3 regions of the Kitasatospora sp. NPDC059722 genome follow, and region 1 is predicted to be linked to each of the others. Evidence: predicted binding sites of a transcription regulator. Region 1 holds the regulator's gene; each other region holds the start of a gene.

Region 1 (9,232 bases):
TCGGCGGGGCTCAGCGGCCCAGCTGGGCGGAGATCTTCGCCAGCTGCTCCAGCCGCTTCTCCAGCGTCGGGTGGGTGGAGAGCAGCTGGGAGGCCGTCTCCTTGGCGCTCAGCGCCGGGGCGAAGTAGAAGGCGTTGTAGGGCTGGGCCTGGCGCAGGTCCTTGGACGGGATCGCGGCGATCTGCCCGGTGACCTTGGTGAGCGCCGACGCGAGCGCGCTGGGCCGGCCGGTGAGCTGGGCGGCGGCGCGGTCGGCGGCGAGCTCGCGGTAGCGCGACAGCAGCCGCGTGAGCAGGAAGCTGATCGCGTAGACGACGATGGACACCAGCGGGATGATCAGCGCCGCGATCGCCGCGTTCTGGTCGTTGTTGTTGCGCCCGCCGCCGATGAACCCGCCGTACATGGCGATCCTGGTCATCGCCCCGGCGAGGACGCCGAGGAACCCGGCGATCGTCATCACGGCGACGTCCCGGTGGGCGACGTGCGAGAGCTCGTGCGCGAGGACGCCCTCCAGCTCCTCGGGCTCCAGCCGGCGCAGCAGGCCGGTGGTGACGCACACGACGGCGTTCTGCGGGTTGCGGCCGGTGGCGAAGGCGTTCGGCATGTCGCTGTCGGCGACCGCCACCCTGGGCTTGGGCATGTCGGCGAGCGCGCAGAGCCGGTCGACGGTGCCGTGCAACTGCGGGTACTGCTCGGGGGACACCGGGCGGGCGCCCATGGCCCGTTCGGTGATCTTGTCGCTGAACCAGAACTGGGCCACGAACAGCCCGCCGGAGATCAGCACGATCAGGGGCCAGGCGCCGCGCAGCAGCACGATCAGCAGGCCGGTGAATCCGACGTACAACAGCCCGATCACGAACATGGTCCCGACCATCCGGCCGGTCAGGCCGCGGTCGGGCGCGAATCGGGTGTGCTGGGCCGAGCTCGACATCGCTTGCTCCTCCGTTCGCCGTCCGCTATCGATGCTGCCACCCGGACGGCCGCGGGGCACCACCCCCGCGCCGGGAACTGCGGGCAGGATCACCCCCGCTGCGCCGTTCCTGCCGTCGGACCCGGGCCGTACACTGGCAGGTAGGGTTCTGGCACTCGTGCGCTCAGAGTGCCAAACCCGGGCCTTCCAGGCCCGCATCAGCTCGATACGTCACAACGGACAACGTGCGAAGACGGAGGTGCGTGCCCCATGGCCGGTGAGGTCCGCCAGCTCGACGACCGCAAGCTCGCCGTGCTGCGCGCGATCGTCCAGGACTACGTGGGCACCGAGGAGCCGGTCGGCTCGAAGGCCCTGGTGGAGCGGCACAACCTCGGGGTCTCCCCGGCCACCGTCCGCAACGACATGGCGGCGCTGGAGGAGGAGGGGTACATCCACCAGCCGCACACCAGCGCCGGGCGCATCCCCACCGACAAGGGGTACCGGCTGTTCGTCGACCGGCTCGCCGAGGTCAAGCCGATGAGCGCGCCCGAGCGGCGCGCGATCCGGCACTTCCTGGAGGGCGCGGTCGACCTGGACGACACCGTCGCACGCACCGTGCGGCTGCTCGCCCAGCTCACCCGGCAGGTCGCCGTCGTGCAGTACCCCTCGCTGAGCCGCTCCACCGTGCGGCACATCGAACTCGTCGCGCTCGCCCCGGCCAAGGTGATGCTGGTCCTGATCACCAACACCGGCCGGGTCGAGCAGCGGATGGTGGACTGCCCGGGCACCGTCGGCGAGACGGCCTTGTCGGACCTGCGGGCCCGGATCAACGCGCGGGCCGTCGGCCAGCGCCTGCCGGACGTCCCGGCGGCGCTGGAGGAGCTGCCCGCGATGTTCGAACAGGTCGACCGGCCGACCGTCACCACGGTCCTGGCGACGCTGTTCGAGGCGCTCGCCGAGCAGAACGAGGAGCGGATCATGCTGGCCGGCACGGCCAACCTGACCCGCTTCGGCCACGACTTCCCGCTCACCATCCAGCCGGTCCTGGAGGCCCTGGAGGAGCAGGTCGTCCTGCTCCGCCTCCTGGGTGAGACCACGGACGCGGCGATGACGGTCCGGATCGGCCGGGAGAACGCCTACGAGGGGCTGAATTCCACCTCGGTGGTGTCCGTCGGCTACGGTTCGGGCGACGAGAGCGTGGCCAAACTGGGTGTGATCGGTCCGACCCGGATGGACTATCCGGGCACAATGGGGGCGGTGCGAGCGGTGGCGCGGTACGTGGGTCAGATCCTGGCCGAGTCGTAGCAATCAGCCACCGCTGGACAGACCAGCGGTGGTGCCCTGTCGCAGCACTACTACAGGCGGAACAAGCGGAGCATTAGGTGGCCACGGACTACTACGCGGTACTCGGCGTCCGACGGGATGCGGGGCAGGACGAGATCAAGAAGGCGTTCCGGCGCCTGGCACGCGAACTGCACCCGGACGTCAACCCGGACCCGAAGACGCAGGAGCGGTTCAAGGAGATCAACGCCGCCTACGAGGTGCTCTCCGACCCGCAGAAGCGCCAGGTCTACGACCTCGGCGGCGACCCGCTCTCGCCGGGCGGCGGCGGTGGCGCGGGCGGCTTCGGCGCCGGCGCGGCCGGTTTCGGCTTCTCCGACATCATGGACGCCTTCTTCGGCGCCGCGGCCGGCCAGCGGGGCCCGCGCTCGCGCACCCGCCGCGGGCAGGACGCCATGATCCGGCTGGAGATCACCCTGGAGGAGGCCGCGTTCGGCACCACCAAGGAGCTCCAGGTCGACACGGCCGTCACCTGCACGACGTGCAGCGGGGAGGGCGCCGCGCCCGGCACCTCCGCGCAGACCTGTGACATGTGTCGCGGCAAGGGCGAGGTCTCCCAGGTCACCCGGTCCTTCCTGGGCCAGGTCATGACCTCCCGCCCCTGCCCGCAGTGCCAGGGCTTCGGCACCGTCGTGCCGACCCCGTGCCCGGAGTGCGCCGGCGACGGCCGGGTCCGCGCCCGCCGCACCCTGACCGTCAAGATCCCGGCCGGTGTCGACAACGGCACCCGGATCCAGCTGGCCGGCGAGGGCGAGGTCGGCCCCGGCGGCGGCCCGGCCGGCGACCTGTACGTCGAGATCGCCGAGACCACGCACACCGTCTTCCAGCGGCGCGGGGACGACCTGCACTGCACCGTCACCATCCCGATGACGGCCGCCTCGCTCGGCACCCAGGTGCCGCTGCAGACCCTGGACGGGCTGGAGGAGGTCGACATCCGGCCCGGCACCCAGTCCGGCCAGTCGATCCCGCTGCACGGCCGCGGCATCACCCACCTGCGCGGGGGCGGCCGGGGCGACCTGATAGTGCACGTCGAGGTGCAGACGCCCACCAAGCTCGACCCCGAGCAGGAGGAGCTGCTGCGCCGCCTCGCGGTGCTGCGCGGCGAGGAGCGCCCGTCCGGCCAGTTCGCGCCGGGCCAGCAGGGCCTGTTCTCGCGTCTGAAGGACGCGTTCAACGGCCGCTAGCCGTCCGCGGAGGGGTGCCGGGGTCCTCGCCCCGGCACCCCTTTCGCGTTCCGTCCCCCCTGGTCGCGGGCCCTGGCCGTGGTTGCCGGCCCGGGCCGCAGGTCCCACCCCGGAAAGGTTCCCCCTCATGACCGCCCCCGTGTTCGTCGTAGAGACCGAGCGGATCGCCGCCGCCGCGCCCGGGGCCGTGGTACGGCTGGACGGGCCGGAGGGGCGCCACGCGGCCGCGGTGAAGCGGCTGACGGCGGGCGAGGCGGTCACCCTGGCCGACGGGCTGGGGCTCGGCGTGGACGGGACGGTCGCCGAGGTGCTCGGCAAGGACGCGATCGACGTCACGGTGGCCGCCGTGCGCCGCGAGCCGGAGCCGGCGCCGCGGATCGTCGTCGTCCAGGCGCTGCCCAAGGGCGACCGCGGCGAGCTGGCCGTGGAGACCATGACCGAGGTCGGCGTGGACGTCGTGATCCCGTGGGCCGCCTCGCGCTGCATCACCCAGTGGAAGGGCGAGCGCGGCGCCAAGGCGCTCGCCAAGTGGCGCGCCACCGCCCGGGAGGCGGGCAAGCAGTCCCGCCGGCTGCGCTTCCCCGAGGTGCGGGACCTGATGACGACCCGCCAGCTGACCCCCGTCCTGGCCGGCGCCGCGTTCGCCGCGGTGCTGCACGAGGAGGGCTCCGAGCCGCTGGCCGCCGCCGCGCTGCCGGCCGCCGGGGACGTCGTCCTGGTGGTCGGCCCCGAGGGCGGCGTCTCCCCGGAGGAGCTGGCCGCCTTCGCCGAGGCGGGCGCGAAGCCGCACCGGCTCGGCCCGTCGGTGCTGCGCACCTCGACGGCCGGCGTGGCCGCCGGGGCGCTGCTGCTCGGGCGCACGGGGCGCTGGGCCTGACGGCCCCTGCGTTCGGGGGCCGCCCGGATCCCGTCCGGTTTTCGCCCGGATCCCACTCGGTTCCCGCCCGGATCCCGCCCCGGTCTCACCCGGGTGGAGTCGGGTAAAAGCGGCCCGCCCCGTCCGCGTACGTGCCTACGCTGGCGGCGTGACGGAACCCCTCAGCAACCCTGTCGGCGCATACCTGCGCCACCCGCATCTGCACGGTGACCTGGTCACCTTCGTCGCCGAGAACGACGTCTGGCTCGCCCCGCTGGACGGTGGCCGGGCCTGGCGGCTGACGGCCGATCACCTGCCCGTCCACCACCCGCGGTTCTCCCCGGACGGGCGGCACATCGCCTACACCTCCGCCCGGGACGGCGCGCCCGAGGTGCACGTCGTGCCGGTGGACGGCGGCCCGTCGCGGCGCCTCACCCACTGGGGCAGCGGCCAGACCCAGCTGCAGGGGTGGAGCGCCGACGGCCGTCCGATCGCCACCACCACCGCCGGGCAGGCCACCCTGCGCCGCACCTGGGCGCACGCGGTGCCGCTGGACGGCGGCGAGCCGGTGCGGCTGCCGTACGGGCCGGTCGGCGGGCTGGCCTTCGAGCCGGACGGCGACCGGGTGCTGCTGGGCACCGTCAACAACCGCGAACCGGCCTGGTGGAAGCGCTACCGGGGCGGCCGGGCGGGCAAGCTGTGGATCGGCCGGGACGAGTTCGTCCGGATCCACGAGGACCTCGACGGGCAGCTCTCCTCGCCGCTGTGGGTGGCCGGCACGGACGGCTCGCGGATCGCGTTCCTGTCCGACCACGAGGGCGTCGGCGAGCTCTACTCCAGCCTCCCGGACGGCACCGGCCTGCGCCGCCACACCACCTCCCCGGACGGCTTCTACGCCCGCAACGCCGCCACCGACGGCACCCGGGTGGTCTGGCACCGGGCCGGCGACCTGTGGCTCCTGGAGGACCTGGCCGAGGGCGCCGAGCCGCGCCGCCTGGACGTCCGGCTGGCCGGGCCGCGCACCGGCCGCCGCCCGCGCCCGGTGCACGCCGCGCACTGGCTGGAGACCGTCGCCCCGGACCGCACCGGCCGGGCCAGCGCCGTCGTGGTGCGCGGGAGCGTGCACTGGCTGACCCACCGCGAGGGCCCGGCCCGGGTGCTGGACGAGACGCCGGGCGTGCGCGGCCGGCTGGCCCGCGTGGTGCCGGGCGAGGACGGCGCGCAGGGCGTGCTGTGGGTGTCGGACGCCGGGGGCGAGGACGGGCTGGAGTTCGCCCCCGCCGTCCACGGCGCCGAGCGCCGCCGGCTGGCCGCCGGACAGCTCGGCCGGGTCAACTCGCTGGTGGTCTCCCCGGACGGCAAGCAGGCGGCGCTCGGCGTGCACGACGGCCGGGTGCTGCTGGTGACGCTCGCCGACGGCGCCGTGCACGAGCTGGCCCGCAGCACCGACGGCGAGGTCAGCGGCCTGGTGTTCAGCCCGGACTCCGCGTGGCTGGCCTGGTCGCGACCGGTGCCGGGCAGCGGGGCGTGGTCGCTGCGCCAGATCGTGCTGGCGAACCTGGCCACCCGGACGGTCGGCGAGGTCACCCAGCAGCGCTTCGTCGACACCGCGCCGGCCTTCACCGCGGACGGCCGCTACCTGGCCTTCCTGTCGGTGCGCAACTTCGACCCGGTCTACGACTCGCACGTCTTCGACCTGTCCTTCCCCAACGGCTGCCGCCCGTACCTGATCACGCTGGCCGCCGACACGCCGTCCCCGTTCGGCCCGCAGCGGGCCGGGCGCCCGCTCGGCGGGGAGGACGAGGAGCCGCGCGGCAAGAAGGGCGACGGCGAGGAGGGCGGCGCCGACGCCGCGCCGGTGACCAGGGTCGACCTGGACGGCATCGCCGACCGGATCGTCCCCTTCCCGGTGGAGGGCGGCCGCTTCGGCGCGCTCAAGGCGGGCAAGGACGGCGTGCTGTGGACGCGCCTGCCGCTGCTCGGCGAACTCGGCGACGAGGCGGCCTCGCTGGAGGACGAACGGCCCCGGGCCACGCTGGAGCGCTTCGACCTCAAGAAGCGCCGGGCCGAGCCGCTCGTGCACGGCCTGGACTGGTTCGCGGTCAGCGGGGACGGCAGCCGGCTGGCGGTCGTGGACGAGGGCGAGCTGCGGATCCTCCCGGCCGACCACAAGGCGGGCGACGAGGACGAGACGGCCGTCGACCTCGCCCGGTTGCGGGTGACGGTCGACCCGGCCGCCGAGTGGCGCCAGATGTACGCCGAGAACGGCCGGCTGATGCGCGACAACTTCTGGCGCCCGGACCTCGCCGGCGTCGACTGGGACGGCGTCCTGGAGCGCTACCGCCCGCTGGTCGAACGGGTCGGCTCGCACGACGACCTGGTCGACCTGCTCTGGGAGGTGCACGGCGAACTCGCCACCTCGCACGCCTACGTCATGCCCTACGGCCTGCACACCGAGCCCGCGCGGCGCCAGGGCCTGCTCGGCGCCGACCTGGTCAAGGACGGGGACCTCTGGCGGATCGCCCGGATCCTGCCCGGCGAGTCCTCCGACCCCCGGGCCCGCTCGCCGCTCGCCGCGCCCGGCGCCGCGATCCGCCCCGGGGACGCCGTCCTCGCCGTCAACGGCCGCCCGGTGGACCCGGTCACCGGCCCGGCGCCGCTGCTGGCCGGGACCGCCGGGCAGCCCGTCGAGCTCACCGTGGCCGGCAAGGACGGCACCGACCAGCGCCACCCGGTGGTCGTCCCGCTCGCCGACGAGGAGGCGCTGCGCTACCACGACTGGGTGGCCGGGCGCCGGGCCGAGACCCGCGAGCTGTCCGGCGGGCGGCTCGGCTACCTGCACATCCCGGACATGCAGAGCGCCGGCTGGGCCCAGCTCCACCGCGACCTGCGCTCCGAGATGGCCAAGGAGGGCGTGATCGTCGACATCCGGGAGAACCGGGGCGGCCACACCTCCCAGCTGGTGATCGAGAAGCTGGCCCGCCGGATCGTCGGCTGGAACGTCGCCCGGGACATCACCAGCTCGCAGCCCTACCCCGGGGACGCCCCGCGCGGACCGGTCGTCGCGCTCGCCGACGAGTACTCCGGCTCGGACGGCGACATCGTCAACGCCGCGATCCAGGCGCTGGGGCTCGGCCCGGTGGTCGGCACCCGGACGTGGGGCGGGGTGATCGGCATCGACAGCCGCTACCACCTGGTCGACGGCACCCTGGTCACCCAGCCCAAGTACTCGTTCTGGCTGGAGAACTACGGCTGGGGCGTGGAGAACCACGGCGTCGACCCGGACGTCGAGGTGCCGATCGCGCCGCACGAGTGGGCCGCGGGCGAGGACCCGCAGCTGGCCGCCGGCGTGCGCATCGCGCTGGCCGCGCTCGCCGAGGCGCCGGCCCGGACGGCGCCGCCGCTGCCCTGGCAGTAGGGGCGGGTCCGGAGCGGGAAGTCGGGTGGGCCGACTTCCCGCTCCGGGCGGTGAGTAGGATGCGGGGCTGATCTTGCTCGACAGCTCTACGGGGGAGCACATGGCACAGGGCTATCCATCACCGCAGCAGTACGGCCAGAACCCTTACGCACAGCCGCAGCCGCCGCAGCAGGCGTACCCGGCGCAGGGGTACCCGCCGAATCCGTACGGGCAGCAGCAGCCGCCGCAGCAGTACCAGCAGCCGCAGCAGCAGTCGCCACAGCCGCAGTACGGTCAGAATCCGTACCCGCCGCACGGGCAGAACCCGTACCCGGCGCACGGCCAGCCGTACCAGCCGCAGCCGGCCCAACAGCCGCAGCCCGCGCAGCCGTACGCGGCCCACGGGCAGGGGTTCGACGCCGCCACCGCGGCGCCCACGCCGCCGGAGACCAGCAACTACCGGCGCTTTCCGGCCATCCTGATCGACTTCCTGGTCGCCGTCGGCCCGGCCTTCGCCGTCGCGAACAAGGCCGGCCACGCGGGCAAGCACGGCGCGGTCGCCGGCGTGCCGTGGATCGTCGGCCTGCTGGCCACCGGCCTCGTCCTGTCGTTCGTCAACCAGGTGCTGCTCGCCCGCCTCACCGGCTTCAGCGTCGGCAAGGGCGTCATGGCGCTGCGGGTGATCCGCCGCAAGCGCGTCATGCACCCCAACACCTGGCGGCTCACCCGGCGTTGGCTGATCGGCTTCGTCGTCCTGCTGGTCAGCTGGCTCAGCGAGGAGTTCGAGGGCGAGGGCGACATCGTCGGCGTGCGGATCGTGCGCTGGAAGCACCTGCGGGAGTACGAGCAGGCCACCGGGCGGCTCGGCTAGGCTGCGGCCGTACGGCCCCAGCGCAGACGAAGCACGACCCCGAACGCGATCCCGAGGAGAATCCGATGGCCGGCGAGCCGCAGCCCGACTGCCTGTTCTGCAAGATCGTGGCGGGCGACATCCCGGCCACGGTGGTGCGCAAGACCGAGCGCGTCCTCGCCTTCCGCGACATCGCCCCGAAGGCGCCGGTGCACGTCCTCGTCATCCCGCACGTCCACTACCCGAACGCCGCCGCGCTGGCCGCCGCCGAGCCGGAGATCGCCGGCGAACTCCTCGCCGAGGCGGGCCTGGTGGCCAGGGACGAGGGCGTCGAGGACTACCGGCTGATCTTCAACACCGGCGCCGGCGCGGGGCAGACCGTCTTCCACGCGCACGTGCACGTGCTCGGCGGCAAGCCGATGACCGAGAGCATGGTCTGACCTACGTGTCGCAGCGCGAACTCGTCGTCCTCGGCACCGCCAGCCAGGTGCCCACCCGGCACCGCAACCACAACGGCTACCTCCTGCGCTGGGACGGCGAGGGACTGCTGTTCGACCCCGGCGAGGGCACCCAGCGGCAGATGCTGCACGCCGGGGTCTCGGCCACCCAGATCACCCGGATCGCCGTGACCCACTTCCACGGCGACCACTGCCTGGGCCTCGCCGGGGTGATCCAGCGGATCAACCTGGACCGC
Region 2 (9,232 bases), on a different contig from region 1:
CCGGGCGCAGGAGCAGGAGGCGCCGGATCAGCCGGAGCAGGCCGCGCGGGAGCGCGAGGCGAAGGAGCAGGCGCGGGCGAAGGCGCGCCTCGTCTTCGGGGACCCGCTGGACCGGCAGTCCCGGGACGACACCGACTCCGGCTGGGGCGACCGCCCCGGGGCCGGGAGCGGGCGGGGGCTGGACTGGTACCTGAGCCAGCGCCCGCCGCACCACGGCGACTGAGCGGGACGAGGGACGAGGGCAGGACGTGACGGGCCGCGCTCAGCGCAGCGGGGCGACCAGTGCGTCGCGGATCTCGGTGAGCAGCTGGACCTCCTTGGCCTCGGCCTCCGCCACCTCCTCGGCGAGGGACTTGCGCCGGGCGGCCATGCGGTTCATGGGAATGATCAGGACGAAGTAGACGACGGCGGCGGTGATCAGGAACTGGAGCACGGCGCTGAGCACCGAGCCCCAGAGGATGAGGATCCCGGACACGACCTCGCCGGTGGGGGCCACCTCGCAGGGCCCCTTGAGGCAGGAACTGTAGGACGCGAGGTCCTTCGTCCCGAAGACACCGACGATCGGATTGATGACGCCCTTGACGAAGGCGTTGACGATGTTGGTGAAGGCCGCGCCGATGACGACGGCGACGGCGAGCTCGACGACATTTCCACGCAGCAGGAATTCCTTGAAGCCCTTCATGCCGCCTCGAACGACGAAGTCGTCGGCCGGTTACGGGTGATCATCCGAAGCCCCGGATTGACAACCCGCCTGGCCCAGCGCGCCACCGGACGGCGGTGGCAGCCCGGCCCGCGCGGGCCCGAACGCGAGCGCCGCGGCCACCGCGAGCAGCACCAGCGCCGACACCCCGGCCCGCCGCCGGACGGCGCGCCACCAGCGGTGCCGTCCGCCGGCCCCGCGCCGGATCGGCCGGAAGCTCGGCACGGCCCGTCGGGGCGGAACGGTGGGTGCGGGCAGCGGGACGGCGTGGCTGAGGGCGTTCATCGGGAACCACCTCCGGGGTCGGTCGGTCTCTGGTGACCCCACGATGAGCGTCCGCCGCGAAAGCCGGAAGATGTTATCCGCAGCCTGTGGAAAACCCCGGCCCTGTGGACGATTCCGTACACCCGTACGAGCTGGCCGGGCCCGTGAACGTTGACGCGCCCGGCGATGAGGGAGCTGCCCCGAGAACGGCGGAAGGCCCGCCGCCACCGCGTGGAGCGGGGCAGCGGGCCTTCCGGTGCGTGCTGGGGTCAGCCGGCGGCCGGAGCCGGGGAGGACGAGCCCGAGGTGGACGACGCCGGGGTCGAGGACGACCCGGACGACGAGGACGTCGTCGACGAGCCCGACGACGAGGAGCTCACCGAGCTGCTCGACGAGGAGCGGCTGTCGGTCCGGTAGAAGCCCGAGCCCTTGAAGACCACGCCCACGGCCGAGAAGACCTTGCGCAGCTTCCCCTGGCAGTCGGGGCAGGTGGTCAGCGCGTCGTCGGTGAACTTCTGCACCGCCTCCAGGCCGTTGCCGCACTCGGTGCACTGGTACTGGTACGTGGGCACTTGTCTTCCTCCTGGCACTCGCGCCTGATGAGTGCTAACGATGGTCAATGATGCGGTATTCCGCTGGATGAGTCCAGCGACTCCGGTGTGACATGGGCCCGGTCGGGCCGCCGTCAGCCCTTGGCGGCGCCCACCAGCTGCGGCTCGGCGGCGGCCGGGACGGTGCCGGCGCCGGATCCGGCGACCACCGTGCTCGCCCCGCCCGACGGCGCCAGCAGGTGCCGCAGCGAGACCAGCGCGGCCAGGCCCAGCCCGGCGCCGACGGCCGGCACCAGGAACCCGGCCGACGGCCCGTGGCTGTCGATCAGCCCCCCGGCCACCATCGAGCCGACCGCCAGGCCGAGGCCGATGGCGCCGGTCAGCCAGGTGAAGGCCTCGGTCTTGGCGCCGTCCGCGACCAGCGTCTCGACCAGGGTGTAGCCGCTGATCAGGGTCGGCGCGATGGCCAGGCCGCAGACCAGTCCGGCGATCGAGAGGGTGACCAGGTTGGGCATCGCCCACAGCGTCGAGCAGCCCAGCACCAGCAGGGTGTAGCTGGTGATCATGCGCTGCTGCACCGCGCGCCGCCAGGCGATCACGCCGTAGAGCACGCCGGCCACCATCGAGCCGCCGGCGAAGATGCCGTACACGGTGCCGGCCGCGGCGTGCTGCCCGACCGAGTCGGCGAAGGCGTTGACCGAGACCTGCATGCCGCCGAACACGGCGCCGACGCCGAGGATGGCGCCGGCCAGCAGCCGGACGCCGGGCGAGGCGAGCGCGGAGACGCGCTGCGCCCCGGGCTGCGGCACGATCCGGGCCGGCGCGGTGCGGCGCTGGGCGGCGAAGGCCAGGCCGCCGACGAAGGTGAGCGCGGCCTCCGTGATCAGGCTCGCGGAGGGGCCGACCGAGGTGGCGATCTTGGCGGCCAGGATCGGGCCGACGACGAAGGTGAGCTCGTCCGTGACGGACTCGAACGCGAACGCGGTGCCGACCTTGGCGGCGGAGGAGGCGGAGGCGCCCTCGGCACCGAGCTTGGCCACCCAGCGGGCGCGGACCATCGCGCCGATCTGCGGCACGCTGGCCCCGGCCGGGACGGCGGCCAGGCACAGGCTCCAGGCCGGCGCGTGGCCGTTCGCGAGGACGATCAGCGCGGCGACCGAGGCGGCGTGCACGAAGACGGTCGGGACGAGGACGGTGGCCTGCCCGTACCGGTCGGCGAGCCGGCCGGTCTGCGGGCCGATCAGGGCCTGGGCGACGGCGGCGACCGCCGTGACGGTGCCGGCCGTGCCCCACGAGCCGCCGGTGCCCGTGACGAGCATCAGGATGCCCATGCCGAGCATGGCGTAGGGCAGCCGCGCGACGAACGCGGGTGCCAGGAACGTCCAGGCACCCGGGGTGCGCAGCAGCGCGCCGTACCCGACGCGCGCGGGTGCGGCGTCCGGGGCGGTGGGGGTGTCCGTGGCGTCGTCGACCGTTCGGCGGGCCGTCACGGTCGTCCTTCCTGCTGCCTGGTAGCGCGGCAAGGGCATGGGGTGGCCCCGACGGCGCCGAGAGTCGTCCTCTCGTGCGTCGACCGGGGTAGATACCGGGCCGCTCCGGCGTGGTTGCCGAGAGCCGGGCCGCAGCCGCCGAGCGGTCGCGCCAACTCTGCATCAGGCAGATGCTGGGTTGGTCAAAAAGCGGTGTTCTTCCACCATACAGTTACGCGCGTAGATAGCGCTAGGCCCCAACGGATCCAAGCCGGAACGGGCTTCCAGGCCCCGAAAGGCCCGGTACGCCACCACTGTACGGCTCACTTCCCGTACAGCCACCCCGCGAGCTTGCCGCCCTTGTCCACGGCCCGCAGCCGCTTCTCCGCCGCCTCGCCGACCTCGTCCGTCGTGACGACGAGCAGCTCGTCGCCGCCGCGCAGCACCGTCGCCCGGTCCGGCACGAAGGAGCTCCCCTCCCGGACGACCAGGGTGACCGCCGCCCCCTTGGGCAGCCGCAGCTCGCCGACCTCCACGCCGGACATCCGGGACTCGGGGGAGAGCGCGACGGACAGCAGGTGGCCGTGCAGCTTCTCCAGCGGCGCGGACTCGATGTCGAGGTCCTGGCCCATCGCGCCCTCGCCGATCTTCAGATGCCTGGCCACCCAGGGCAGGGTCGGGCCCTGGAGCAGGGTGAAGACGACGACCAGGATGAAGACGATGTTGAAGACGTCCTCGGCCTTGTGCGCGCCCGAGACCACCGGGATGGTGGCGAGCACGATGGGCACCGCCCCGCGCAGCCCGGCCCAGCTCAGCAGGGCCTGCTCCTTGCCGGGCACCCGGAACGGCGTCAGCGTGAGCACCACCGACAGCGGCCGCGCGAGGAAGACCAGCACCCCGCCGATGACGAGCGCCGGGATCACCGCGTCGCCCATCGTCTCGGGCGTGCACAGCAGGCCGAGCAGGACGAACATTCCGATCTGCCCGATCCAGGCCAGGCCGTCCGCGAAGCCGCGCACCGCCGGGCCGTGCGGCAGCTTGGCGTTGCCGAGGATCACGGCGCTGATGTAGACGGCGAGGAAGCCGGAGCCGTGCAGCAGCGCGCCGCCCGCGTAGGCGAGCACGGTCAGCGCCATGACGGCGATCGGGTAGAGGCCGGAGGACGGCAGGGCGACGTGCTTGATCCCGAACGCGCCGAGCTTGCCGACCGCGAGGCCGATCACCGCGCCGATCGCGAGCTCGGCGGCGATCGTGCCGAGCAGGACGTACCAGGAGTCCAGCTCGCCGGTGGTGGCGAAGGCGACGACCAGGATGACGACGGGCGCGTCGTTGAAGCCGGACTCGGCCTCCAGCAGGCCGGTGAGCCGGTGCGGCAGCGGGACCATCCGCAGGACGGAGAAGACGGCCGCGGCGTCGGTGGAGGAGACGATCGCGCCGAGCAGCATCGAGGTGCGCCAGTCCAGGCCGACCAGCCAGTGCGCGCCGGCGGCGGTGACGAACACGCTCACCCCGACGCCGACGGTGGCGAGCACGGTGGCCGCCGGCATCACCGGCTTGACCTCTCTCCAGCTGGTCTTCAGACCGCCCTCGGCGAGGATCACCACGAGGGCCGCGTAGCCGATCACCTGGGTGAGCTCGGCGTTGTTGAAGGTGACGCCGATGCCGTTCTGGCCGAGGGCGACGCCGATCCCGAGGTAGATGAGGAGGCTGGGTAGCCCTGATCGGGTCGATATCCGCACGGCGACCACCGCGACCAGGAGGATCACGGAGAACTCGAGAAGCAGCTGGTTCAGGTGGTCGACGTTCACGCAGGGGCACCTCGTGCAGGCATGGGGGCGGGCGGGGTGTCTCTCGGTGGTGCTGGTGTCTCTCGGTGGTGCTGGTGGTGCTGGAGTCTCTCGGTGATGCAGGTGATGCGGGTAGTGCTGGTGGTACCGGGGTGAGCCGCGGACCCGTTAAGAAGCCGTCAATACTCCTCTTGCGGATCGTTACTCATTCTAACATTTTGCCATATCTTTAGTTGGGCTCCTCACACAGGCCCCGTTCCGGGCCGTCCCCGTGCACGCCGTCCCATGGACTCGGCCTAATGTGGTGCCCTGTCACGGCCGCAGGCCCTGGACACGCCCGCCCGCCCCGAAGTCGAGGACCGCAAGGACCCAGATGCCCCGCTCCAAGAAGTTCCGGCGCGCCCGTCTGATCGTGATCGTGCTGGTCGTGCTGCTGGTGGCCGGCGTCGGCTACGGCGGTTACCGGGGGGTCGCCGCGGTCCGCGCGTCCTTCCCGACGGTCGACGGCACCGTGAAGATCGCGGGCCTGAGCGCGCCGGTCGACGTCAAGCGCGACGCCAACGGCATCCCGCAGATCTACGCCGACACCTCCGAGGACCTCTACCGCGCCCAGGGCTACGTCCAGGCGCAGGACCGCTTCTGGGAGATGGACGTCCGCCGGCACATCACCGCCGGCCGCCTCTCCGAGATGTTCGGCGACTCCCAGGTCGACACCGACTCCTTCATCCGCACCATGGGCTGGCGCCAGGTGGCGCAGAAGGAGTTCGACACCAAGCTCTCGCCGGAGACCAAGAAGTACCTCCAGGCGTACTCGGACGGCGTCAACGCCTGGCTGGCCGAGCACCCGGGCGGGGAGAAGGCCTCGCTGGAGTACGCGATGCTCGGCGCCGTCAACAGCGGCTACAAGCCCGAGCAGTGGAGCCCGGTCGACTCGGTGGCCTGGCTCAAGGCGATGGCCTGGAACCTCTCCGGGAACCTCCAGGAGGAGATCGACCGCTCGCTGCTGTCCCAGGACTTCACCCCGGACAAGATCGCCGAGCTGTACCCGGACTACCCGTACGCCCGCAACGGCACGATCGTGAAGACCGGCACGGTCTCGGGCGACACCTACCGCCCGGCCGACGGCTCCACCGCGCCGGGCGCCGGCAACCCCGCGGCCCCCACCGCGCAGGGCGCGGCCACCACCAAGGCGCTCCTGCAGGGCCTCACCGACCGGGTCGACGCGATGCCGCAGCTGCTCGGCCGCCCGGGCCAGGGCATCGGTTCCAACTCCTGGGTGGTGGCCGGCTCGCACACCACGACCGGCCAGCCGCTGATGGCCAACGACCCACACCTCGGCCCCGGCCTGCCCTCGGTCTGGTACCAGACGGGCCTGCACTGCCGCACCGTTTCGCCGACCTGCCAGTTCGACGTCACCGGCTTCACCTTCGCGGGCATGCCCGGCGTGGTGATCGGCCACAACAAGGACGTCGCCTGGGGCTTCACCAACCTGGGCGCCGACGTCACCGACCTGTACCTGGAGAAGGTCACCGGCCCGGACACCTACCAGGTGGACGGCAAGGACGTGAAGTTCGACCTCCGCAAGGAGACCATCAAGGTCGCCGGCGGCGAGGACCGCACCATCACCGTCCGCACCACCCAGACCGGCGCCCCGCTCATCTCCGACCAGAGCACCGAGCAGCAGAACGTCGGCAAGTACGCCCCGAACGGCAGCGCCGCCCCCGACCGCGGCACCGGCGGCTACGGCGTCGCCCTGCAGTGGACGGCGCTGAACCCCGGCAAGACGATGGACGCCGTCTTCGAGCTGGACAAGGCGAAGAACTGGGACGACTTCCGCAACGCCGCCAAGGACTTCGCCGTCCCCGCGCAGAACCTGATCTACGCCGACGCGAAGAACATCGGCTACCAGGCCCCGGGTGACATCCCGGTCCGCGGCAAGGGCGACGGCACGCTCCCGGCCCCGGGCTGGGACTCCGCCTACCAGTGGAAGGGCTCGATCCCCTTCGCCGCCCTGCCGTACAGCTTCAACCCGTCCGCCGGCTACATCGTCACCGCCAACCAGGCCGTGGTCGACCCGACGTACAAGTACGGCCTCACCAAGGACTGGGAGTACGGCACCCGGGCCAAGGAGATCACCGACCAGATCGACGGCCTGCTCAAGAACAACGGCAAGATCTCGCCGGACGACATGCAGACCCTGCAGCTGGACAACACCAGCGTCATGGCCAAGACGCTCGTCCCGCTGCTGCTCAAGCAGCAGATCGACGACCCGTACGTGCGCGAGGCCCAGGACCTCCTGAAGGACTGGAACTACCACCAGGACGCCGACTCGGCCGCCGCCGCGTACTACAACGCGGTCTGGCGCCAGCTGCTCACCCTCGCGTTCGGCCAGAAGTTCCCGGCCGACATCCGCGCCAAGGGCAACTGCCTGCTGGTCCGCCAGCAGGACGACCCGACCAAGCCGGACAGCTCCAGCAAGATCGTCACCGAGTGCGGCACCCGCGACCCGGACAAGGCCCAGCCCGACGGCGGCGACCGCTGGACCGAGGTCGTGCGCCAGCAGCTGAGCAAGCCCGACAGCACCTGGTGGACGTACATCGACTCGCAGCACAAGGAGCAGAAGGGCCTGGACAACCTGCTCCAGGAGGCGATGAAGAACGCCCGCCAGGAGCTGACCTCGCTGCTCAGCAAGGACGTCTCCAGCTGGAGCTGGGGCCGCCTGCACAAGCTGACGCTGCGCGAGCAGACCCTCGGCACCGACGACTCGTCGATCGCCTCCGGCGTCGTCCACAAGCTGCTCAACCGCGGCCCGTACCGCCTCTCCGGCAGCTCGGCGGCGGTCGACGCGGCGGGCTGGAACGCGGCGGCCGGCTACCAGGTGGACTGGATCCCGTCGATGCGCATGGTCGTCGACCTGAGCGACTTCGACTCCTCGCGCTGGGTCAACGTCGGCGGCGCCTCCGGCCACGCCTTCCACGAGAACTACAACGACCAGACCGACCTCTGGCTCAAGGGCAAGCTGCTGACCTGGGCCTACACGCCGGACGCGGTCGAGAAGGCGACCAAGCACAAACTGGTCCTGACCAACGGCTGACGCCCGGAGCACCGGTGGGGCCCCGCGGGCCCCCCCGCGCGGCGCCCCCCCGGCCGCCGGCGCCGCCCCGCGCGCGCGGGGCCCCCCCGGGGGGGGCGCGCGCCCCGCGCGCGCCGCCCCCCGCCCCCCCCCCCTCCCGCCCGCCCCCCCCCCCCCCCCCCGTCTCCGGCCCCGCCGCGCGGTCCGGGATCACCCGAGCGGGTGGCGCCCCGACGGCGTGACCGCCACGTCCACCGGACGGTCGTGCGGCTCGGCCGGCACCTCCGCCAGCAGCTCGTGCTCGTACAGCAGCACCGCCAGCACCGGCCGCGCCCCGGCCCGCTCCAGCCGGGCCAGCACCCGGTCGTAGCTGCCGCCGCCACGGCCCAGCCGCAGCCCGCGCCGGTCCACCGCCAGCCCCGGCAGCAGCACCACCGACGCCCCCACGACGGCCTCCGGCCCCAGCCGCGGCCCGACCGGCTCCAGCAGCCCGCGCCCGGCCGGGGCCAGCGCGTCCACGCCCTCGTACACCGCCCAGTCCAGGTCGTTGTCGGCCAGCAGGACGGGCAGCAGCACCCGCACGCCCCGCGCCCGCAGTCCGTCCAGCAGCGGCCCCGTCCCGGGCTCGGCGCCGACGGAGACGTACGCGGCGACCGTGGCCCCCGGCGCGGCCAGCCCCCCGGCGTGCACGGCCAGCGCGTGCGCCGCCTCCGCGCGCTGTTCCCCGGTGAGTGCCCGGCGATCGGCCAGCAGCCGTGTCCTCAGCCCGCTCTTCTCGTTGTGCATGGGATCTCCCCTGCTCTGCTCCGAGGTCCTCTGAACCCCGCCATGGCCCCCGCCACCGACGGGCCGAGCCTGACACGCGAAAGGGCGCCCCGATTGCCCACCCCGCTGCTGGTCCACGCCCTGGCCGCGCTGAGCGTCCCCGCGCTGGCCGGCACCACCGTGCTCGGTCTGCGGCTGCGCCGGGCGCACGGCGAGGCCGCCGACCGGGAGGCGCTGCTGCACGAGCGGGTCGCCGAGCTGGAGGGCCGCTGCGCCGAACTGGAGCGCACCGCCTCCTGCGACCCGCTCACCGGCGTGTGGAACTACCGGCACCTCCAGCTCACCCTGGACCGCGAGATCGAGCGCGCCCGCCGCGCAGAGCAGTCCGACCAGCACGAGGGGCCGCGCCCGCTGGCCGTGCTGCTCCTGGAGATCGCGGGCTTCGACGCGATCGTCACCGAGCACGGGCGCGCGCGGGCCGGCGCCATACTGCGCGACCTCGCCCAGCGCCTGGCGATGGAGATCCGCCGGTCCGACACCCTCGGCCGCTACAGCGGCGAGGAGTTCCTGGTGATCCTGCCGGACACCGGCGCCGAGGGCGCCGCCCAGGTCGCCGAGCGGCT
Region 3 (9,232 bases), on a different contig from region 1:
CCTGTCCTGTCGGGAGTGCGGCACCCGCTTCCCGCTCGGTCCGAGCTTCGCCTGTGTGGAGTGCTTCGGGCCGCTGGAGATCGCGTACGAGTTCGGGAGCGAGGCCGCCGAGGAGCTGCGCAAGCGCATCGAGGCCGGGCCCGCGTCGATCTGGCGCTACGCGCCGCTGCTGCCGGTGCCCGCGGACGTCGCTTCGAAGCCGAACCTGAATCCCGGCTGGACCCCGCTGGTCAAGGCGGACAACCTCGGTCGCGAGCTCGGGTTCACCGCGAACCTGTACGTGAAGGACGACTCGGGGAACCCGACGCACTCGTTCAAGGACCGCGTGGTGGCCTGCGCGATCGAGGCCGCGCGCGCCTTCGGCTACACCACGCTCTCCTGCTCGTCGACCGGCAACCTGGCCGGTGCGGTGGGTGCGGCGGCGGCCCGGGCCGGGTTCCGCTCGTGCGTGTTCATCCCGCACGACCTGGAGCAGGGCAAGGTCGTCATGGCCGGTGTGTACGGCGGCGAGCTGGTCGGCATCGAGGGCAACTACGACGACGTGAACCGCTTCTGCTCGGAGCTGATCGGCGACCCGGCCGGCGAGGGCTGGGGCTTCGTCAACGTCAACCTCCGCCCGTACTACGGCGAGGGCTCCAAGACGCTCGCGTACGAGATCTGCGAGCAGCTCGGCTGGCGGCTGCCGGAGCAGATCGTCATCCCGATCGCCTCGGGCTCGCAGCTCACGAAGATCGACAAGGGCCTGCAGGAGCTGATCAAGCTCGGGCTGGTCGAGGACCGGCCGTACCGGATCTTCGGCGCCCAGGCCGAGGGCTGCTCGCCGGTCTCCGCGGCGTTCAAGGCCGGCCGGGACGTGATCAAGCCGGTGAAGCCGGACACCATCGCCAAGTCGCTGGCGATCGGCAACCCGGCGGACGGCCCGTACGTGCTGGACATCGCGCGGCGCACCGGCGGAGCGGTCGAGGACGTCACCGACGCCGAGGTGGTGGCCGCCATCCGGCTGCTGGCCCGCACCGAGGGCATCTTCGCCGAGACCGCGGGCGGGGTGACCGTCGGCGTGCTCAAGAAGCTGGTCGAGACCGGGCAGCTGGATCCGGCCAAGGAGACCGTCGCGATCAACACCGGTGACGGCCTCAAGACCCTGGACGCCGTCGCCGATGCCGGGATGACCGCGGTCATCCGCCCGACGCTGGAGTCCTTCCGCACCGCCGGCCTCGCGTCCGCCTGATTCCCCCACGAGGAGAGCCACCCATGAGCGCCACCGTCCGCATCCCCACCATCCTGCGCACCTACACCGGCGGGTCCGCCGAGGTCACCGCCGACGGCGGGACCCTGGGCGACGTCATCGCCGACCTGGAGAAGAACCACGCGGGCATCTCCGCGCGCATCCTGGACGACACCGGCAAGCTGCGCCGTTTCGTGAACGTGTACGTGAACGACGACGACGTGCGATTCGCCGAGGGACTGGCGACCGAGATCAAGGACGGTGCCAGCGTCTCGATCATTCCGGCGGTGGCCGGCGGCTGCTGAGCCGCGCCCCGCTCCGACCGGGGGCGCGCGGGGGGGGGGGGCGGGCGTCGGTGGGGGGGGGGGGGGGGGGGGGGGGGGGGGGGGGGGGCGCGCCCCCCCCCCCGGCCGGCGCGCGGCGCGCCCGGCGCGGGCCCCCGCGGGGGGGGGGGGGGCCCCCCCCCGCTCGCATTTCGGCGGGAATATTTCCCGGTCGAGTGGGAGTAGAGTATCGCTCGGCCGGGAACAGGGGTCCCCCTCACCCTCCCCGTGCGAACCGCCGCTCCGCCGTCCGTCCGTTGAGACCGCCCGGGGACCGGGTCCGGGAAACATGTCACGCGGATGTCAGAATTCTCCAGGGGATTTGTGTAATCCGTCCGCTATGTCCGGCGTGAATTGCGGAGTTCCTTCCGATTCGGCCCGTCCTGTCCCTTGGCGCGGACCCGGAATTCACCGCGGAGGGCCCTGTTGCAGAGGGCGTCGATCCGGATACATTCAGCCGCGGTCGACGCAATCACCCGCTCACGGATGTCGTTCGGGGCGGTTGATCGCGGCGTGCACGGCTGCGCCCAGGGGGGGTTCCCCGGGCCGGCCTTCACAACCAACCCGGGCCCGCGACCTGCGGGACCGTGAAGGGCCAGCACAGCACTAGGGGAGTTCGGAATGGCTCAGGGCACCGTCAAGTGGTTCAACGCGGAGAAGGGCTACGGCTTCATCGCGGTCGACGGTGGTGCGGACGTCTTCGTCCACTACAGCGCGATCCAGATGGACGGCTACCGCACCCTCGAGGAGGGCCAGCGGGTCGAGTTCGAGATCTCCCAGGGACAGAAGGGCCCGCAGGCGGACATGGTCCGCGCGGTCTGACCCCTTCCGGCTCCAGGAGCTCGGCGCGGCCCACGGCTGGTGACCACTCGCTTCTCGACGGGCCCGCGCGACACGCGTCGTGCGGGCCCGTCGGCGTTCCCGCGGCGGCTCCCGGCTTGGCGATTGGGCTTGCACTCGACCACCCGGAGTGCTAATCATTGGCGTTAGCACTCACAGCTTGAGAGTGACAGCGGACCGGGTCGGTGAGGCCCTGGGAGCGGTAGGGGAATAGACCCCCGCACACCTTGGCCGTCCGTCGCGGGCACCCCTTGGTCCGAGCAGTCGACCGTGTCCCGGAGGACCACTTCAGATGGCCAAGATCATCGCCTTTGATGAGGAAGCTCGCCGCGGCCTTGAGCGTGGCATGAACCAGCTCGCCGACGCAGTGAAGGTCACGCTCGGCCCCAAGGGTCGCAACGTCGTGCTGGAGAAGAAGTGGGGCGCCCCCACGATCACCAACGACGGTGTCTCCATCGCCAAGGAGATCGAGCTCGAGGACCCGTACGAGAAGATCGGCGCGGAGCTCGTCAAGGAGGTCGCCAAGAAGACGGACGACGTCGCGGGTGACGGCACCACCACCGCCACCGTGCTCGCCCAGGCCCTGGTTCGCGAGGGTCTGCGCAACGTCGCCGCCGGCGCCAACCCGATGGCCCTGAAGCGCGGCATCGAGAAGGCCGTCGCCGCCGTCTCGGACCAGCTCCTGGCCCAGGCCACCGACGTGGAGACCAAGGAGCAGATCGCCTCCACCGCCTCCATCTCGGCCGCCGACACCCAGATCGGCGAGCTCATCGCCGAGGCCATGGACAAGGTCGGCAAGGAAGGCGTCATCACCGTCGAGGAGAGCAACACCTTCGGTCTGGAGCTCGAGCTCACCGAGGGCATGCGCTTCGACAAGGGCTACATCTCCGCCTACTTCGCCACCGACCTGGAGCGGATGGAGGCGACGTTCGAGGACCCGTACATCCTCATCGCCAACTCCAAGATCGGCGGCATCAAGGACCTGCTCCCGCTGCTGGAGAAGGTCATGCAGAGCGGCAAGCCGCTCGTCATCATCGCCGAGGACGTCGAGGGCGAGGCCCTCTCGACCCTGATCGTCAACAAGATCAAGGGCGTCTTCAAGTCCGTCGCCGTCAAGGCCCCGGGCTTCGGCGACCGCCGCAAGGCCATGCTCCAGGACATCGCCACCCTCACCGGCGGCACCGTGATCTCCGAGGAGGTCGGCCTGAAGCTGGAGAACGCCGGTCTGGACCTCCTGGGCGGCGCCCGCAAGGTCGTCATCACCAAGGACGAGACCACGATCGTCGACGGTGCCGGCGAGAGCGAGATGGTCGCGGGCCGCGTGAACCAGATCCGCGCCGAGATCGAGAACAGCGACTCGGACTACGACCGCGAGAAGCTCCAGGAGCGCCTCGCCAAGCTGGCCGGCGGCGTGGCCGTCATCAAGGCCGGCGCGGCCACCGAGGTGGAGCTCAAGGAGCGCAAGCACCGCATCGAGGACGCCGTCCGCAACGCCAAGGCCGCCGTCGAGGAGGGCATCGTCGCCGGTGGTGGCGTCGCCCTGCTGCAGGCCGCCGTCGCGTTCGACAAGCTGGAGCTCGAGGGCGACGAGGCCACCGGTGCCAACATCGTCCGCGTGGCGCTGGAGGCCCCGATCAAGCAGATCGCGACCAACGCCGGCCTCGAGGGCGGCGTCGTGGTGGAGAAGGTGCGCAACCTCCCCGCCGGTCACGGCCTGAACGCCGCCACCAACGAGTACGTCGACCTGATCGCCGTGGGCATCATCGACCCGGCCAAGGTGACCCGCTCGGCGCTGCAGAACGCCGCCTCGATCGCGGCCCTGTTCCTGACCACCGAGGCCGTCATCGCCGACAAGCCGGAGAAGGCCGCGGCCCCGGCCGGCGGCATGCCGGGCGGTGACATGGACTTCTGATCCGGGTCGTACGACCGGATCGGTGTTCCGATCGCGTGGGCGGTTCCCTTCGGGGGGCCGCCCACGCGGCGTTTTTTGGGAGAATCGACGGATGGCTGACATCGAGACCGCCCTGCACGAGGCCCGTGCGCAGATCCTGTCCGACCTCACCGCGCGGGACGTGGCGGACGCCGCCGTCGTCTCGCTCGTGGAGCAGGCCGTCACGCACCGGCGGTGGTGGCTGGAGCAGTGGCCGGACGGCACCGAGTACGTGCTCGGGCTGGTCGCCCAGGACGTTCAGGACGCGCTGCTGGAGGCGTACGGGCGCTGGCCGCTGTGCACCGCCTGCGCGGCCGACGGGGACCCGCACGCGCTGAGCGTGGAGCCGGAGCTGGGGCCGGACCCGCACTGGGTGTGCGGCAAGCAGGGCGCCGCCGTCGCGCCGGTCGGCAAGTTGGTCTAGGACACGCCCTGGTTCTCCAGTAGTTCGAGTTCGGCCGCCAGATTGGCCCGCGCGGGCGCGGTGAGGCGCTCGTGGGCGGCCGGGGTGCGGTAGAGCGCGGGCAGGGCGAGGAGTCGGCGCAGGACGGCCGCCCGGCCCGCCCGGAAGTCCGGCTCGGGCACGAAGCCGTACTCCTCGCGGACGGCGCCCGCGTAGGCCGCGTACGCCTCGGGGGTGCCGCCGAGCACGGCGAGGTCCGCGTCGCACAGCACCTCGCCGTCGCGGTCGCCCGGAGCGGGGTCGTGGGTGACGGTGAGCAGGACGAGGCGCTCGACCTCGGCCGTCCGCGCGGCGGGCAGGCCGGCGGCGGTCAGGGCCCGGACCGCGAGCGCCGCGCTGCGCTCCTCGTTCTCGGAGCGGTCGGGCCGGTAGACGGCGTCGTGGAACCAGGCGGCGAGGCGGACGGCGTCCGGGTCGGCGGCGTGCGCGGCGAGGCCGTCGACGTGTCGCAGGACCGCGCGCAGGTGGTCGGCGGTGTGGTACCTGCGCTGCGGCTCGGCCCAGCGCCGGAGCAGCTCCCGCCCGTACGGCTCGGGGTTGACGGTGGTGCCGCAGCGGTGCAACAGGGCGGTCCAGTCGGCGAGCAGGTCCTCGGTGTTCGGCATGGGCGCCATTGTGCTGGTCGTGTAACGGACGCCTCTCCGGGGGGACCGGTGCTGGACCTATATGCCGGTTAACGATATATGTAGACGCATGACAGAACGCTCGATGCAGGAGCCGACGCTGCTGCTGCTCACCGCACTGGCCGACGCGCCCAGGCACGGTTACGCGCTCATCCAGGAGATCTCCGAGATCTCCGACGGCCGGGTCAAGATGCGCACCGGCACCCTCTACGGCGCCCTCGACCGCCTGCTCCAGCAGGGCCTGATCGAGGTCGCCGCCGAGGAGATCGTGGACGGCCGGGCCCGCCGCACCTACGCGCTGACCGGCCCCGGCCGGACGGCGCTCGCCACCGAGGCGGAGCGGCTGCGGTCGGTCGCGGCCGAGGCGGAGCGCCGGCTGGCCACCGTCCGGTCGGCGCTGAAGGGGAAGCCCGGGACCGCGCTGCGGACCTTGACGAGGGGGAGTTTCGCATGACCACACCCACGATCGGAGCGCCCTCGGGCGCGCTGCGGGCCGCTCTCCAGCTGTACCCGTCCCGGTACCGCCGCGAGCGCGGCGAGGAGATCGCCGCCGTCTTCGCCGACGCCACGGCCGAGGCCGACCGCTCGGCCGTCGCCCGGGAGGTCTTCGACCTGGCCGCGTACGGGCTGCGGGTGCGGCTCGGGCTGACCGGCTCCGGGATGCTCGGGCGGGTGCTCGGGCTCGCCGCGCCGATGGTGGCCGGCGCGCTGGCCGGTTCGGGGCTGGTCCCGTGGGTCACCGACCCGGACGGGGCCTCCTTCAAGCTCACCTGGGACCACTCGTACACCACGTGGGCCACGATCCTCGCGCCGCCGGTGACCGCGCTGCTGCTCGCGATCGCGGCGCTGCTCGGGCGGTGGACGGCCGTGCGCGTCATCGCCTCGATCCAGGCGGTGCTCGGACTGGCCGTCCTGGCGCAGGCGTTCACCGGGCCGGTGTTCTTCGACCTGTGGTGGGCCGGGTACGTCGGCATGGCGACCCTGCCGGCCGCGCTGGCCGCCGTCCTGCTGCTCGCGGCGCCGACGGACCTGCTGCCGAAGCCGGGTTGGCGCACCCGCGGGGTGGTGCTGGCCTCGGTGGTCGGTGGCGCCGGGCTGGTGTGGCTCCAGCGCTGGGACGACACCACCTTCCCGCTGGACTCGCAGTGGTTCGCGGTGCTGCTGCTCGTGCCGGTGCTGCTGACCTTCACCGCTCTGCGCGGCAAGGAGTTCCCGGCCGCCGTGGGCGTCGCGGTGCTGTCGCTGACGACGTTCGCGAGCCTGTTCAACATCTGGCGCGAGTCGGGCGGGTTCTCCCGGCTGCTGCCGGTCGCGCTGCCGGTGATCGGGCTGATGGTGATCGCCGCGGTGGCGATGCACAGGATCGGGCGGGGCGGCACGGGCGGCCCCGGCGGCGGCGACGTCGACGAGGAGCGCGCCGCGGCGTGACCCCGAGCCGGTCGCCGGGGCCGGTGACCGGAAGCGGGCGGCGGGCTCGCCGGGGGTGGGCGGATGTGGCAGGCTACGGATATGTCTAGACCAATTTTCGAAGTCATCGCGCTGACCCCCCAGGACGCCCGGGCCGCCGAGTCGGGCGGCGCCGACCGGCTCGAACTGGTCACGGACATGGCCGCCGACGGACTCTCCCCGTCCGTCGAGGACTTCGCCCGGATCCGGGCCGCCGTCGACCTGCCGCTGCGCGTCATGCTCCGCCTCCGGGACGGCTTCGCGCCGGGCGACCTGGACGAGCTGCGCGCCCGCGCCGCCGGGCTCCGCGCCGAGGGGGCCGAGGAGTTCGTCCTCGGCTTCCTCGACGCGGACGGCGCCGTCGACCTCGCCGCCACCGCGGCGGTCGCGGACGCGGTGGCCGGCTGCCGGTGGACCTTCCACCGGGCGATCGACCACAGTGCCGATCGGGCCGCCGTCCGCGCGGCCGTCGGCGCGCTGCCCGGACTGGACACCTTCCTCACCTCGGGCGCGCCGGGCGGCGTGGACGCCGGGCGCGAGGTGCTCCTCGCGGAACTGGCCAGGAAGGCCGAACCCGGGTACGGGCAGCGGATCCTGATCGGCGGCGGCCTGCGGGCCGAGCACGTGCCGGAGCTGCGGGCGGCCGGCTTCGACGCCTTCCACGTCGGCGGCGCGGTCCGCGCCGGCGGGTGGCAGGCGCCGGTCGACGCGGCGAAGGTCGCCGAGTGGCGGGCCCTGATCGACGGCTGAGCGTGGAAGCGCCGACAGCCGGTCGACCGGTGTCCGTCGCGCGCGGGAGGGGCCGGTCCGGATGCGGGCCGGCCCCTCCGCCGCTATCCGAGCTGTTCGGGCAGCGGCTCCGCGTGCAGGACGGTCAGGCCCGAGACGGCGCGGGTGAGCGCCACGTACAGGCGGCGCAGGCCGGTGCGCTCGTCCGGTTCGCCGGCGATCACGGCGGCCGGCTCGTCCAGCACCACGTAGTCGTACTCCAGACCCTTGGCCAGTGAGGCCGGGACGAGCGTCAGCCGGGCCTCGGCGCTGGTCTCGGCGCCGGGGGAGAGGTGCGGCAGGCCGGCCGCGGCCAGCGCCTCGGCGAACAGCGGGACGCGCGCGTCGGCGGCGATCAGGCCGGTCGAACCCTCGTGCTCCAGGGCCCGCCGGCAGGCCTCGACCACCGCCTCCGTCAGCTCCCCGTCCGCGACCCGGCGGATCGCCAGCGACCCCGCGGTGTCGCGCACCGAGGTCGCCGGGGCCAGGCCGGGGGCGATCGCGGGCAGCAGCCGGGAGGCGTACGCGATGACCTCTTCCGGCACCCGGAAGCCCTTGGTGAGCTCCTCGACGTGGGCGCCCGGCTTGCCCAGGTGGTGCAGGGCGTCCGGCCAGCTCGCGGTGGCCCACGGGGTGGTGCCCTGGGCGAGGTCGCCGAGGACGGTCGCCGAGCCGGTGGTGCAGCGGCGGCCGACCGCGCGGTACTGCATCGGGGAGAGGTCCTGGGCCTCGTCCAGCACCACGTGCCCGAGCGAGGGCGTGCGCTGGACCAGGTCGCCGGCCTCGTCGACCAGGACGGCGTCCGCCGCCGTCCAGCGGGCCGTCTTCACCGAGCGGCCGGGCTTGGGCCACAGCACCGCCCGCTGCTCCTCGGCGGTGAGCACGCCCTCGGCGCACGCGGCCAGGAACTCCGGGTCGGAGAGCAGCCGCAGCACCAGCTTGGCCGGGTCGACCGGCGGCCAGCACTGCTTGACGACGGCCTTGACCGCGGAGTTGCGGGCCACCGCGTCCTGCACCCGGTCGTCCGGGGCCTCGCCGGACTGCTCCATCTTCAGCAGCACGGTGTGCGCGATGCGCTGCGGCAGGGCCTCGCCGGCGGCGCCGTAGCGGGTGTCGCGGCCCTTCAACTCCTCGATGATCTCCGCCAGTTCGTGGACGGGGACGCGCCAGCGGCGGGAGCCGCGGACCACCACGCAGGGCTCGGTGGGCAGCGCGATGCCCGAGCGGACGGCCCGGCGCAGCACCTCGGCCATCCGGGCGTCGCCCTTCAGCCGGGCCGACTCGGGGGTGTCCTCGCCCCTGACCTCGACGTGCCCGACCAGCTGCTGCACGGTGGCCTGCGCGACGTCGAGCTCCCCGAGGGCGGGCAGGACCTGCTCGATGTAGGAGAGGAACGCGTTGTTCGGGCCGATCACCAGCGTGCCGGTGCGGGCGAGGCGCTCGCGGTGCGCGTACAGCAGGTACGCGACGCGGTGCAGGCCGACGGCGGTCTTCCCGGTGCCGGGGGCGCCCTGGACGCAGATGGTGCCCGTGACGTCGGAGCGGACGATCTCGTCCTGCTCGGGCTGGATGGTGGCGACGATGTCGCGCATCGGGCCGACGCGGGGCTTCTCG

What was found. Region 1 encodes HrcA, which represses chaperone genes, less so after heat shock. Its sites were predicted from a motif close to TTNGCACTCNGNNNNNCNGAGTGCNAA; they were not measured.
Region 2: the regulator HrcA is predicted to act here: its motif matches at 1,548-1,574, upstream of ACFV4F_RS11250 (FmdB family zinc ribbon protein).
Region 3: the regulator HrcA is predicted to act here: its motif matches at 2,499-2,525, upstream of groL (chaperonin GroEL).

The regions. Positions count from the first base shown of each region.
Region 1 is NZ_JBHWGD010000003.1:109,961-119,192, forward strand. It holds gene htpX (zinc metalloprotease HtpX) at 11-931, opposite strand; gene hrcA (heat-inducible transcriptional repressor HrcA) at 1,181-2,215, shown strand; gene dnaJ (molecular chaperone DnaJ) at 2,293-3,435, shown strand; gene ACFV4F_RS02845 (16S rRNA (uracil(1498)-N(3))-methyltransferase) at 3,563-4,312, shown strand; gene ACFV4F_RS02850 (S41 family peptidase) at 4,461-7,709, shown strand; gene ACFV4F_RS02855 (RDD family protein) at 7,810-8,559, shown strand; gene ACFV4F_RS02860 (histidine triad nucleotide-binding protein) at 8,625-8,978, shown strand; gene ACFV4F_RS02865 (ribonuclease Z) at 8,984-9,232, shown strand, end outside.
Region 2 is NZ_JBHWGD010000013.1:68,729-77,960, reverse strand. It holds gene ACFV4F_RS11265 (hypothetical protein) at 1-223, shown strand, start outside; gene mscL (large conductance mechanosensitive channel protein MscL) at 263-682, opposite strand; gene ACFV4F_RS11255 (hypothetical protein) at 713-985, opposite strand; gene ACFV4F_RS11250 (FmdB family zinc ribbon protein) at 1,234-1,536, opposite strand; gene ACFV4F_RS11245 (MFS transporter) at 1,650-3,005, opposite strand; gene ACFV4F_RS11240 (potassium/proton antiporter) at 3,308-4,792, opposite strand; gene ACFV4F_RS11235 (penicillin acylase family protein) at 5,145-7,865, shown strand; gene ACFV4F_RS11230 (5-formyltetrahydrofolate cyclo-ligase) at 8,055-8,630, opposite strand; gene ACFV4F_RS11225 (GGDEF domain-containing protein) at 8,724-9,232, shown strand, end outside.
Region 3 is NZ_JBHWGD010000112.1:4,168-13,399, forward strand. It holds gene thrC (threonine synthase) at 1-1,228, shown strand, start outside; gene ACFV4F_RS37820 (ubiquitin-like small modifier protein 1) at 1,252-1,530, shown strand; gene ACFV4F_RS37825 (cold-shock protein) at 2,170-2,370, shown strand; gene groL (chaperonin GroEL) at 2,681-4,300, shown strand; gene ACFV4F_RS37835 (hypothetical protein) at 4,392-4,742, shown strand; gene ACFV4F_RS37840 (hypothetical protein) at 4,739-5,386, opposite strand; gene ACFV4F_RS37845 (PadR family transcriptional regulator) at 5,475-5,858, shown strand; gene ACFV4F_RS37850 (hypothetical protein) at 5,855-6,832, shown strand; gene ACFV4F_RS37855 (copper homeostasis protein CutC) at 6,914-7,600, shown strand; gene ACFV4F_RS37860 (HelD family protein) at 7,684-9,232, opposite strand, start outside.